DNA from 2 places in the Croceicoccus marinus genome. Region 1 is predicted to be linked to the other one. Evidence: riboswitches for the same ligand, from Rfam matches in the RefSeq annotation. Region 1 holds a riboswitch; the other holds the start of a gene.
The links. A riboswitch is a leader RNA that binds a small molecule or an ion and turns the genes downstream of it on or off. The one in region 1 is predicted to bind cobalamin.

Region 1 (6,398 bases):
TCTGCAGCGCAATAACGACGACTCCGAAACTGCCGATATGCGGGTCGGCCAGCACCTCGGACACGCGGCCCGGATCGCGGTGCCCCGCCCCCGCCGCATCGGCCACATCGCCCAGACCGTCCAGATGCAGCGCGCCGGTAATCGCCGCCCACGCGCCCACGCCCAGCAAAGCCCCGACCCACGGATCGGTCAGGGCGCCCAGCCACACGCCCGCCCACACCGCCGCGCCCACCACCAGCCCTGCCAGCGGAAACCAGCGCATGGCGGCGGCAAAATCCGCCGCATCTGCACGAACTTGCGGCAAGGGCAGGCGCGTCATGAATTGCAGGGCAAGGATTACCGGCTTCACGGCTTCAGCCCCGTGATCTGGCCGGTCAGCCCGCCATCGGGCCAGACACGCATGCATATCACCGCGCCATAAGGCAGGTCGAATGCCCACACCCCGCGATGGTCCAGACCCGTCAGCACCGACACCGCCGCCCGGATGGAACCTGCGTGGGCGACGACGATTGCCGGTCCGCTCAACGCGAAAAGCGCGGCGCGCACCCGTTTGCGCAGCGTGCTCCAGCTCTCGCCGCCGGGCGGTGGATGCCGGTCGGGATCGGCCCAGAAGCGCTGCAAATCCTGTTCGGGCAGCGCAGCGGGATCGCAGCCGTCCCACGCACCGAAATCAAGCTCGCGCCACCGCAGGTCCAGCCAAAGCGGCAGGTCGCGGGCCTCGCCGATGGCGCTTGCGCCATCGGCGGCGCGGCGCAGGTCTGATGCGACGATCCGGTCCGCCGCGATGGATTGCGCCTGCGCGATCAGCCGGTCATGCCCGCCGGGCACCGCGGGTTCGTCGCTATGCCCCAGCATCAACCCGCTACGGACCGGCGGTCCGTGCCGCATCAGGTAAAGATCGAACGACCTCACGGCGAACCTGCGACGGTAGCTTCTTCGAATGTCGCCATTCCACCGTGCGCCGCCAGCGCCGAGCGGACAATCTGCGCCGCCACCGCCGCGCCCGAGCCTTCTCCCAAACGCATGTCCAGCGCCAGCAGGGGGTCGAAGCCCAGCGCATCCAACAATCGCCCGTGTGCGCCTTCGCCCGAACGGTGGGCGGCAAGGCAATGCCCGGTGATAGCGGGCGCAAAGCGCGCCATCGGCGCCATCGCGGCGCAAGCGATAAAACCGTCGATCAGCACCGGAATGCGCCGGTGTCGCGCCGCCAGCATCGCGCCCGACATGGCTGCAATCTCGCGCCCGCCGAGCCGACGCAGGGTTTCAAACGCGGTGCCGCAATCATCGCGATGCCGCGCCAGCGCATCGTCCACCACCTGCCGCTTGCGTACCAGCGCGGCGGCATCGATGCCCGTGCCCTTGCCAACCCAATCAGCCGCATTGCCGCCAAAGCTGGCCGCGCACAGCGCCGCCGCAGGGGTCGTATTGCCGATCCCCATCTCTCCGGGCAGGAAAAGCTGGCAATCGTCGGGCAAAGATGCCGCGCCAGCGTTCAACGCGGCAAGGCAGTCCGCCTCGCTCATCGCTGGGCCACGCGCGATATCGCCGGTGGGCCGGTTCAGATCCAGCGCCACCACCGCCAGCGACGCGCCGCAGGCCCGCGCCAGCGCATTGATCGCCGCGCCGCCATCGTGGAAATTCGCCACCATTTGCGCAGTTACCTCGGTGGGAAACGCGCTAACCCGGCGCGCGGCGCAGCCGTGGTTTCCGGCGAAGACAACGGCCGCGATCCGATCGACGGTCGGGCAAACGCTGCCCTGCCAGCCCGCCATGAACAGCGCGATATCCTCTAACCGGCCAAGCGAACCTGCAGGCTTGGTCAATTGCGCCTGCCGCGCCGCAGCGGCGTCGCGCGCGGCAGCATCGGGCATGGGCAAATCGCGCAAGGCAGCGTTAAACTCAGCGGGAGTGGCAAAGCGGATCATGCCACCACGCTCCCTTCGGGCGGGATCCGGACGATGAAATGGCCCTTAACTCCGTCGGGCCAATCGGCATAGCGAACCTGCCCGTGCTCGCTGGCGCCATGATGCACGGCATAGTCCAGCACGGCGCGTGCACTGGCATCATCAGGGGTGAAATCGCCCAGAACATAGCCGATCTTGCCCGCCGCGCGGATATGCACCGCACAGTGGCGCGAGCAGGAAAAGAGGCAGGGCATTTCCTCGACGGCAATGTCCGCATAGCGCGGCTCGGCCCGTTGCAGATCGCGCATGGCCCCTGCCAGCAGCGCGCCGCCGCGCCGCCCTTCATCGTCCTCGCGCCGGTCGGGTGACAGGCGGCAGGTGCTGCACACCACGACCGAGGGGCCGCTACTGGCAGGGCGCAGCATCAGAAACGCGCCCTTGCGCCGACATAGGCGCTGCGTCCCAATGTGCCGTATCCGTTGGCGGTGGCGTAATCGCTGTCGAACAGGTTCTCGACCCGCCCATATAGCGACAGCTCGGCACCCACCGGCACCTCTGCACGCAGATCGGTCAGCAGATAATCGTCCAGCATGACTCCGCCCGCGCGGTCGCGGCTTTCACCCGAATAGCGCAGAGCGATACTGGCCGAATAGCCGTCCTCCGCCTCATAGCCGAACGATCCGTTCGCCAGATAGCGCGGCACACGCGGCAATTGCTGGCCATAGGTCGTACCGGCGCTGCGATCCTCGGCATCGATCCAGCTGAAATTGCCGCGCGCGAACCAGCCCCCGAATTGCGCCGAACCGGCCAGCTCCACGCCGCGCGCACGGCTTTCGTCGATATTCGCGTAATAGCCGAACCGCTCGACACCGGTGCCGGGAATATAACATTCGCCGGGCAGCGTGCCGGTGGTGGGGCAATAGGCAAAGTCGATCAAATTATCGCTGTCCCTTTCGAAATAGGTGGCAGACAGGGAAACGCGCCGGTCCAGCAGATATTGCTCCACGCCCGCTTCCCAGCCCTTGGCATGTTCGGGCTGCAGATCCGCCGATCCGTATTGGGTGAACAGCTGATAGAGCGACGGCGCCTTGAACCCCTCGGAATATCGGGCGCGCAATATGGTGCCGCCATCCCACGGGACGAAGCTGCCGCCCGCGCTGAACACGGTATTGCCGCCGAAACGCGAATGGTCGTCGTGGCGAACCCCGCCCTCCAGCGTCATCCCCGCCGTGGGTGAAACGCGGGCATGCACATAGACACTGTCGATATCCGCCTCGGCCCGCGTGGTAGTGAAGGGCAATGTATTATTGCCCGGCGATGCGGTGCGCATGCGCTGTTCCTCACGCTCGCCACCGAATGCAAATTGCACCGCGTCCGATAGGGCGAAGCCGCCTTGATATTCGTACCGGCGACCACGGCCCTGCGCGTCGAATGTCTGGCTGCGCACCGAACGGTCGGGGTCGAAATTATCGCGGTCCGTGCGGCTTTCCATCACCGCCAGCCGGTTGGTGAACCGCCCGTCCAGCAGCGCTGCATTCACACCCGCATAGGCTGTCCACGCCTGTGTCAGCCCATAAGCGCGACTGTCACCGGCAAACCCATCGAAATCATTACGTCCGTCGGCGTAGTAGCCGCGCAGGTTCAGCGACAGTACCGACGCGATCCGCGCCGTCAGCGTGCCGCTGGCGGACTGGCGGCGATAGCCGTCCCGCTCGGTGCCGTTGCTGCGCGCCGATATGCCGTCAGTAGTAAATGTGCTGCCAGCGATCCGCCAGTCGATCGCCTTGCCGCTGCCGCCCACGCCTGCCCGCGCGTTCAGCGTATTGCGCGATCCGCCTTCGAGCGTGAGGCGCCCTTCCAGCGGATCGGAGGGGCTGGCCGTGACCACATTGACCACCCCGCCAATTGCATGGCTGCCCCACAGGATCGATTGCGGCCCACGCAAAATCTCAATCCGTTCGATATCGTCGGCGAACAAATTGCCGAAATCTGCCCCGCCATCGGTGGTGGATGCATCGGACAGGCGCATGCCGTCGATCACCAGCACGCTTTGCCCCGCATCGGCGCCGCGTATGCGCAGCGATGTCGCCGCCCCATAGCCGCCATTGCGCGACATGCTGATGCCGGGCGTACGGACCAGAATATCGGTGACCGCGACGGGCTGCTCCGTCTCGATCTCTTCAAGGTCGAGAATGGTAACAGACGACGATACGCGGTCGCTGTCGACCGGAGTACGCAAGGCGGAAACGACGATTTCGCCTGCCGCGTCATTGGCCTCGGCGACGGTGTAAAGAGAGCAACCTATAACGAGCGCCGGCAGGAACGCATATTTGAATTCGGGCATGGACAATCCCCACAAGTGACAAGATGCCACGCGCGGATCGCAGCGGGGGAACGACTGCGGCGTGAACACACACAGACCGTCCCGTCCGGCACGCGCCGCACGAGGCAGTTTCTGTCGTTTCACGAGGGATTTCCCCGTTCGGCCGGCACACCCTGTCCGGACGAAGAACGACAGCGTCAGGCAGGTCTCCTGGCTTGCGGGTCGATGCCGGTCCGGCCGCCTTCTCGGGACGATGATTGCCCCAATGGCATGATGGCCGATGGCTCTCCGCTTACAGTTGCAGGGGCAGCCGCGGTCTTGAACCGCGTTCCCTTTTGATCCCCTTGCGGGGAACCTGTCGCTGGCGAGGCGGATAATGGCCCATGAACCATATGGCAAGCCGCTTGTGACCAGATGGTGACTTGCAGAGGCGGCGCATGCTCCCTATCGGCAAGAATGTAACGGGTGCCCGCGAGGGCTTAATCGGGAAGTCCGGCAAGCAGGATTCTACATCTGCGAATCCGGCACTGCTCCCGCAACTGTGACCGGTGAGCGTTCTGCCACAAGCCATTGGAAGGATTGTTTCCTTCCGAGAAGGCGGCGGAAATGCGTTGACCCGGTAAGTCAGGAAACCGGCCCGTTGCCGTCGTTCTTCGCCCGGGCGGGATGTACCGGTCGAACGAGGGCCCAATCCCTTGGTGGACGACACTTGTGTGTGCGTTGAGAAAGGGAGGGCCGCGTCATTCGGCACTCGCAGATCATTTCGGCTGCCGCGGCCCTGCGCCGCGCCTGTTCCGTCGTCTTACGCGGCGGGCAACGCATCGTTGAACCCTATGGAGGAGATCAATGATGACCGCCGTTCCAATCGCTGCAAAGCGCCTGAATATCCGGCAATTCGATGCCGTTCTTTTCGCCGTGTTGGCTGTAGTGATGCTGGCCACGCGCCCGCATTCGCTGTCCGACTATATCCACCTTCCCGAAACCAGCCTCGCCAGCTTTTTCGTGGCGGGATTTTACATCCGCCCGCGCCTTGCCTTTCTCGCGCTTTTCGCGCTGGGTTTCGCGATCGATGTGGTCACAATCTACGTGATGGGCGGTTCGGGGTTCTGCTTTACCATCGCATACTGGATGCTGCTGCCAGCCTATGGCGCGATGTGGCTCGCGGGCCGGTATGGCGCGGCGCGCTTGGGTATGAAGCCGGCGACCCTCCCTGCCTTGATCGCGGTGCTGTGCGGCGCGACTTTCGTATCGAACCTGTTTAGCAGCGGCGGATTCTATGCGTTCAGTGGGTATTTCCCCGATGCCTCGGTGTCCGGGTTCCTGCCTCGCATCGAACGCTATTTTCCCGGCACGCTGGCCGCGACGCTCAGCTGGGCGGGCATGGCGGCGATCGTCCACATAGCGGCGGAGCGGCTGACCGGACGCATCCTGCCGGACAGCAGCCGGTGAGCGGCAGCGACAAGGACGCCATCAATGCCCGCCACCGCGAACGCACGCGCAAGCACAAGGCGGCGGTCGATAAAAGGATCGCCGCTGCCACGCAGGACAAGGGCCTACTGCTGGTGATTACCGGCAATGGGAAGGGCAAGTCGTCCTCCGCCTTTGGCATGGTGGCGCGCACATTGGGCTATGGCCACAAGGCAGCGGTGTTCCAGTTCATCAAGGGCAAGGAGGAAGTGGGCGAACGCGCCTTTTTCGCGCGCGACCCGAACATGCGCTGGGAACGCTGCGGCGAAGGCTTCACATGGGAAACGCAGGAACGCGACCGCGACATCGCCGCCGCCCGCGCCGGATGGAAAAAGGCGAAGGAAGCGCTGGCCGATCGGTCCATCCACCTCGTCGTGCTGGACGAGCTGACCTATCTCGTCACTTATCGCTATCTCTCCGTGGAAGAGATCATGCCCGCCATCCATGCGCGCCCGCCGATGCAGCATGTGGTGATTACCGGCCGCGCCGCGCATGACACTTTTATCGAAGCCGCCGATACGGTGAGCGCAATCCGCGATGTGAAACATGCCTTCCGCGCCGGTATCCGAGCGCAGCCGGGCATCGATTTGTGAGCGCAGCGGCGCATTGCCCTGCCCTGCTGGTCGCCGCGCCGGCTTCGGGGCAAGGCAAGACGAGCATTACTGCCGCTCTCGCCCGCCGTCACCGCGATGCGGGGCGGCGGG
Region 2 (6,398 bases), on a different replicon from region 1:
GGTGGTAAAGCCGATCTGGTTGTTGATCACGAAATGGATGCAGCCGCCGGTGTTGTAGCCGCGAATGCCGCTGAAGCCGAGGCACTCCCACACGATGCCCTGGCCCGCGAAGGCCGCGTCGCCGTGGATCAGCACGGGCAGGACCTGCTGGTGCTTGCCGTCGCCGATGTCATCGCGGAACTGCTGCTGCGCGCGCACCTTGCCAAGCACGACCGGGTCGACCGCTTCCAGGTGCGAGGGGTTGGGCACAAGGCTCATGTGCACCTTCACCCCGTCGAATTCGCGGTCGGTGCTGGTGCCCAGATGGTACTTCACGTCGCCCGATCCGCCCACGTCCTCGGGATTCGCAGAACCGCCCGAAAATTCGTGGAATATCACCTTGTACGGCTTGCCCATGACGTTCGCCAGAACATTGAGGCGGCCGCGGTGCGCCATGCCATAGACGATCTCGCGCACGCCCATGGCGCCGCCGTACTTGATGACCGATTCCAGCGCCGGGATCATTGCCTCGCCGCCGTCCAGACCGAAACGCTTGGTACCGACATATTTCTTGGCGAGGAACTTCTCGTACTGCTCGCCGCGGATCACCGCGCCCAGGATCGCCTTCTTGCCCATGATGGTGAAGTCGATCGACTTGTCGGCGCCTTCCATCTTTTCCTGCAGGAAGCGGCGTTCCTCGACATCGGCGATGTGCATGTATTCAAGGCCGACCTTGCCGCAATAGTTCGCGCGTAGGATCTCGACCAGCTCGCGCACGGTCGTCCATTCAAGGCCCAAATTACCGCCCACATAGATCTTGCGGTCAAGGTCGCCCGGCTTGAAGCCGTGATACTCGGGCGTCAGATCCTTGGGCAGTTCTCGATTGGACAGACCCAGCGGATCGAGGTCCGCCGCCATGTGGCCCCGCACGCGATAGGTGCGGATCAGCATCATCGCGCGGACGGAATCGTCTGCCGCCGCCTCGATCGCCTTGTCGTCGACCGGCACGCCCTTCTTCTTCGCCGCTTCCTTCAGCGCCGCCTTCATCCGCGTCGGATCCAGCGCCATCGTCAGGTCGTCGAAGCCGTCCTCGCCGGTCAGCGGCCAGCTCTTGCGCTGCCACGACGGACCGGGCTGGGCCTCGCTCGGCTCCATCTCGGGGAGGAAGGTCTGATGCTCTTTACCCATGGTGTCTTCCAATGGTTGCCCGCAGTCGCAGGCCTGGTGTTTCAGGCCGCGGTCCGCCTCCTCCTCCCCAAGGAAGGCGGGCCGCGGCGAATAGCTTAGGCGAGTTCCTTGAGGAGCCCGTCCAGGGTTTCGCCAAGCAGCGAGGGCGAGGGCGAGACGCGGACGCCAGCCTCTTCCATTGCCGCGATCTTGTCTTCGGCGCCGCCCTGGCCGCCCGATACGATGGCGCCGGCATGGCCCATGCGGCGGCCCGGAGGCGCCGTGCGGCCCGCGATGAAGCCGACCATGGGCTTCTTGCGCCCACGCTTGGCTTCGTCCTTCAGGAACTGTGCCGCTTCTTCCTCGGCGCTGCCGCCGATCTCGCCGATCATGATGATCGACTTCGTCTCGTCATCGGCCAGGAACAGTTCCAGCACGTCGATGAAATTGGTGCCGTTGACCGGGTCGCCGCCGATGCCGACCGCGGTGGTCTGGCCAAGCCCGATATTGGTGGTCTGGAACACCGCCTCATAGGTCAGCGTGCCCGAACGCGAGACGACGCCGACCGAGCCCTTCTTGAAGATCGAACCGGGCATGATGCCGATCTTGCATTCGCCGGGGGTCAGCACGCCGGGGCAGTTCGGACCGATCAGGCGCGCCTTCGAACCCTGCAGCGCACGCTTCACGCGCACCATGTCGAGCACCGGAATGCCCTCGGTAATGGCGACGATCAGCTCCATCTCGGCGTCGATCGCTTCCAGGATCGAGTCCGCTGCGAACGGCGGCGGCACATAGATGCACGAAGCGGTCGCGCCGGTCGCGGCCTTCGCCTCGGCCACCGTGTCATAGTTCGGCAGGCCGATGTGGGTCGTGCCGCCCTTGCCGGGGGTTACGCCCGCAACCATGTGCGTGCCATAGGCCAGCGCCTGTTCGGTGTGGAACGTGCCGGTCGATCCGGTCATGCCCTGGGTGATGACCTTGGTATTCTTGTCGACGAGAATGGACATTTAACGCTCTCCTTGTCGGGAGGGGCGGGCGGCCGTCAGGCCGCCCGGAAGAAATTCAGGCTAGGTCGCCGTCGATGCCCTTGCAGGCTTCCAGCAGTTCCTTGACCGCGTCGACCGACACCTGGAGGTTGCCCTTCTCCTCGTCGCTCAACTCGATCTCGACCACCTTCTCGATGCCGTCGGCACCGATCACGGCAGGAACGCCGACATACAGGCCGTCAACGCCGTATTCGCCGGAAAGATGCGCGGCACAGGGCAGGATGCGCTTCTGGTCGCCCAGATAGGCCTCTGCCATGGCGATCGCGCTGGTGGCGGGGGCGTAATAGGCCGAACCGGTCTTGAGCAGGCCGACGATCTCGCCGCCGCCCGAACGGGTGCGCTGCACGATCTCGTCCAGTCGGCCCGCGTCCACGCCCTTGATCTTGGCCATGTCACCCACGGGAATGCCGCTGATGGTGGAATAGGACAGCACCGGCACCATGGTGTCGCCGTGGCCGCCCAGAACGAAGGCGTTCACGTCCTTAACCGAAACCTCGAACTCCCACGCAAGGAACGTCGCGAAGCGCGCCGAATCCAGCACGCCCGCCATGCCCACGACCTTGTTGTGCGGCAGGCCCGAAAACTCGCGCAGCGCCCAGACCATCGCATCGAGCGGGTTGGTGATGCAGATCACGAAGGCGTCCGGCGCATGCGCCTTGATGCCTTCGCCGACCGACTTCATCACCTTGAGGTTGATGCCGAGAAGATCGTCGCGGCTCATGCCCGGCTTGCGGGGAACGCCCGCCGTCACGATGATCACGTCGGCGCCGGCAATATCGGCATAGTCGTTCGTGCCGGTGATATTCGCGTCGAAGCCCTCGATCGGACCGCACTGCGACAGGTCCAGCGCCTTGCCCTGGGGCATGCCCTCGGCGATGTCGAAAAGGACGATGTCGCCCATTTCCTTCTTCGCGGCCAGATGGGCGAGCGTGCCGCCGATCATGCCCGATCCGATGAGGGCGATCTTCTTGCGTGCCATCGACTCTCTTCCTCTTCTTCTTTCCCGTGGGTGCGCCCTTTTGTGCTGCGAAGATGGGCGCTGTTTCGGGCATGTGCCGTAGGCCCCGAGATAGGCGATTGCAACCGGCAAAAAAGAGGGCTTCTGGATTATCTTTGATAAGAGTTCGCAATAGCAACAATCGATTTCCATCTCGTCAGATGGACAAGTTCAGCTTGCCAACCGATTGTTCTCATGGCTATGCGCCGCGCCATCGTTATGGGTTGGCCGGTTGGGCATGTTGTCGCGCAGCCGGCCCTAAGAGGGAAGATCGGTGCGTCATGCCGTGCGTCAAACGCGTGCGGTCCGGCAATTCCGGCGCTGCCCCCGCAACTGTAACCGGTGAGCGTTCGTCATTTCGTGTCACTGGTCCCGCAAGGGGCCGGGAAGGCCGGCGAAACGCGTCGATCCGGAAGTCAGGAGACCTGCCCGTATCGGTCGTTCGAGCCAGCGGGCGGGGTGTACCGAAGGCATCGGAAAGGCGCGATCCCGCGTCTTCCGACAGGAACGGCAATCGTTCTTGTCCGGAGGATACATGCGTCTTGATTTCTGTTTGGCCACATCGGCCCTCGTCACATCCTGTTTCGCCTTCATCGCCCCCGCCGCCGCGCAGGAAGCGGGCGATCCGATCACCGTCACCGCGACCGGGCTGGAGCTTTCGGTCGACAATACCGGCCAGGCGATCTCCATCATCGATCTGCCCGAGATCGAGACCGTGCAGGGCCCCGACCTGTCCCGCGTCCTGCGGCGCCTGCCCGGCGTCGCGATCAGCCGGAACGGGCCGGCCGGCTCGTTCACCGGCGTGCGCGTGCGCGGTGCGTTTTCGGAACAACTGCTTGTCCTGATCGACGGGGTAAAGGTGAACGACGTCGCCGCGCCCGGCGGCGGGTTCGACTTCGCCAATGTGCTGGCAGGCAGTGTCGAACGGATCGAGCTGCTGCGCGGTCCCAACTCGGTCATCTGGGGGTCCGACGCGATGGGCGGGGTGATGAACCTCACCACCCGGCAAGTCGACGGGATTTCCGCCAGCGCGGAATATGGCGCGTTCGATACCGCCTATGCAACGCTGGCGGGCGGGGTCGTCACCGATCGTGTCGAGGCGGGGCTGACCGGCAGCTGGTACGATTCCGACGGGTTCAGCGCGGCCAGCACGGGCGGCGAAGCCGACGGCTTCCGCCAGTGGCAGCTTGCGGGGCGCGGCCGCTTCCACGTAAGCGACGCGTTTTCGCTAACCGCCAATGGCCGCTATGCCGATGGCCGGCTCGAGCAGGACGGCTATCCCGCGCCCCTGTACGCCTTTGCCGACACCGACGACCTGCAGGATACCGAGGAATATTCGGGCCGCATCGGCGCCGACTATCAGGGCGACAGGCTGACCCTGCGCGGCGGCTATGCCCTGTCCGACACGACGCGGCTCTATACGGGGGAAAGCTATGGCGATTTCCCCTACGAGACCAAGGGCAGGCTCGAGCGGGCCGAACTGTTCGGCCGTTTCGGCCTTACCGACAGCCTGGGCATCGATTTCGGGGCCGACCGCGAATGGTACGGCTTCGAGGATTCGGGCAGCGACCGCTCGACCACGCTCACCAGCGGACATGGCCAGCTGTCCTGGGGCGGCCCGGCCGTGACCCTCGCCGCGGGCGCGCGCTATGACGATCACGAACTGTTCGGCGACGAATGGACGTTCGGCGCGAATGGCGCGCTGGAACTGGGTGCGCAGCTGCGGCTGCGCGCATCCTATGGCGAGGGCTTCAAGGCGCCCACGCTCTACCAGCTCTATTCCTTCTACGGCGACGAGGGGCTGAACCCAGAGCGGAGCAAGGGCTATGATGTCGGTATCGAGAAGGGGCGCCGCGACGGCATGTTCTTCGCCGCCGCCACCCTGTTCCGCCGCGACAGCACCGACCTGATCGACTTCGATCTGGCGAATTCGGTCTATTACAACATCGGCAGGGCCCGCGCGCAGGGCGCGGAACTCGAACTGGCGGCACGCCCGTCCCAGAACCTGCGGCTTGGCCTCGTCTACACATACCTGGAGACCGAGGACCGGACGGCGGGCGGCACCTATCAGGGCAATAACCTCAACCGCAGGCCGGATCACGCGGTCACCGCCATGGTGGACTGGGCCACCCCCACCGGGCTGATGCTGGGCACAGACGTGCGGCTGGTCGGCGACAGCTATGACGATCGCGGCAATTTCACGCGGCTCGACGGCTTCGTGACGGTGGATCTTCGCGCCTCGATGCCGCTGGGCGACAGGCTGGAACTGTTCGGGCGGGTCGAGAACCTGTTCGATGCGGGCTACCAGACGGTCGCGGGCTACAATTCGTCCGGCGCCGCTGCCTATGGCGGAGCGCGGGTGAAAATCTGATGGCGGCGCGGTCGGCAGTCGTGGCGGCGGCGGCAGCAATGCTGGCCGCCTGCACGCCTGCCGCCGCCCCGGCCCCGGAAGGCTCGCGCGTTCGCCAGGATGTGCCGGTTCCCGAAGGCTCGCCTTTGTCCGAAGCCGAGCCCGTCATCGTGTCTCTGAACCCGTGCACCGACGCGATCCTGGCCGAGATCGCACCGGGGCGGCTGGCCGCAATCTCGCACTACAGCCACGATCCGGCGGGATCGTCGATGCCGCCCGAACTCGCGGCGCGCTTTCCCGCCGTGTCGGGCAATGCCGAGGAAGTCGCCGCGCTCCGGCCCGACCTGGTGGTGGCCAGCACCTTCCTGCCGCCCGCCACCGAACAGGCCTTCGCGCGCATGGGCCTGCGCGTGGTCAAGACCGGCACCATCACCACGGTCGCCGATTCCATCGCCCAGATCCGCGAACTCGCGGCGCTGGCGGGCGAAGTCGAGGCTGGCGAGAGGCTGGTCGCCAGGATCGAGGACAGCCTCCGCGCCGCCCGGCCTGCCGAGGGCGCCCGCCCGCTTCCCGCGCTGGTCTGGCAATCGGGCGGGCTGGTGCCGGGCGAGCAGACTTTGATCAGCGATCTGCTTGTCCGCAGCGGCTTCGCGAACTGGAGCGCGGGGCGCGGGCTGGGGCAGGGCGCGCTGCTGCCGCTGGAACAGGTGCTGGCCGACCCGCCCCCGCTGATCCTAATCGCGGGCGCGGGCGGCGAGGAAAACCGCAAGCTTGGGCACCCCGCGCTGACGGCGCTGGACGGCACCGCGCAGGCGCATTTCGATCCGCAGCTGCTCTATTGCGGCGGTCCGACCATCCC

Region 2: it holds a riboswitch for cobalamin, as region 1 does, so the genes downstream of both, A9D14_RS04220 (TonB-dependent receptor plug domain-containing protein) here and A9D14_RS15245 (TonB-dependent receptor plug domain-containing protein) in region 1, are expected to answer to the same signal.

Annotation. Positions count from the first base shown of each region.
Region 1 covers NZ_CP019603.1:207,898-214,295, forward strand. The annotation lists gene cobS (adenosylcobinamide-GDP ribazoletransferase) at 1-349, opposite strand, end outside; gene A9D14_RS15230 (histidine phosphatase family protein) at 346-855, opposite strand; gene cobT (nicotinate-nucleotide--dimethylbenzimidazole phosphoribosyltransferase) at 909-1,925, opposite strand; gene A9D14_RS15240 (DUF1636 domain-containing protein) at 1,922-2,329, opposite strand; gene A9D14_RS15245 (TonB-dependent receptor plug domain-containing protein) at 2,329-4,248, opposite strand; cobalamin riboswitch at 4,411-4,601, opposite strand; cobalamin riboswitch at 4,674-4,882, shown strand; gene A9D14_RS15250 (hypothetical protein) at 5,077-5,676, shown strand; gene cobO (cob(I)yrinic acid a,c-diamide adenosyltransferase) at 5,673-6,287, shown strand; gene A9D14_RS15260 (cobyrinate a,c-diamide synthase) at 6,284-6,398, shown strand, end outside.
Region 2 covers NZ_CP019602.1:864,279-870,676, forward strand. The annotation lists gene A9D14_RS04205 (2-oxoglutarate dehydrogenase E1 component) at 1-1,167, opposite strand, end outside; gene sucD (succinate--CoA ligase subunit alpha) at 1,263-2,153, opposite strand; gene mdh (malate dehydrogenase) at 2,209-3,171, opposite strand; cobalamin riboswitch at 3,399-3,636, shown strand; gene A9D14_RS04220 (TonB-dependent receptor plug domain-containing protein) at 3,743-5,560, shown strand; gene A9D14_RS04225 (ABC transporter substrate-binding protein) at 5,560-6,398, shown strand, end outside.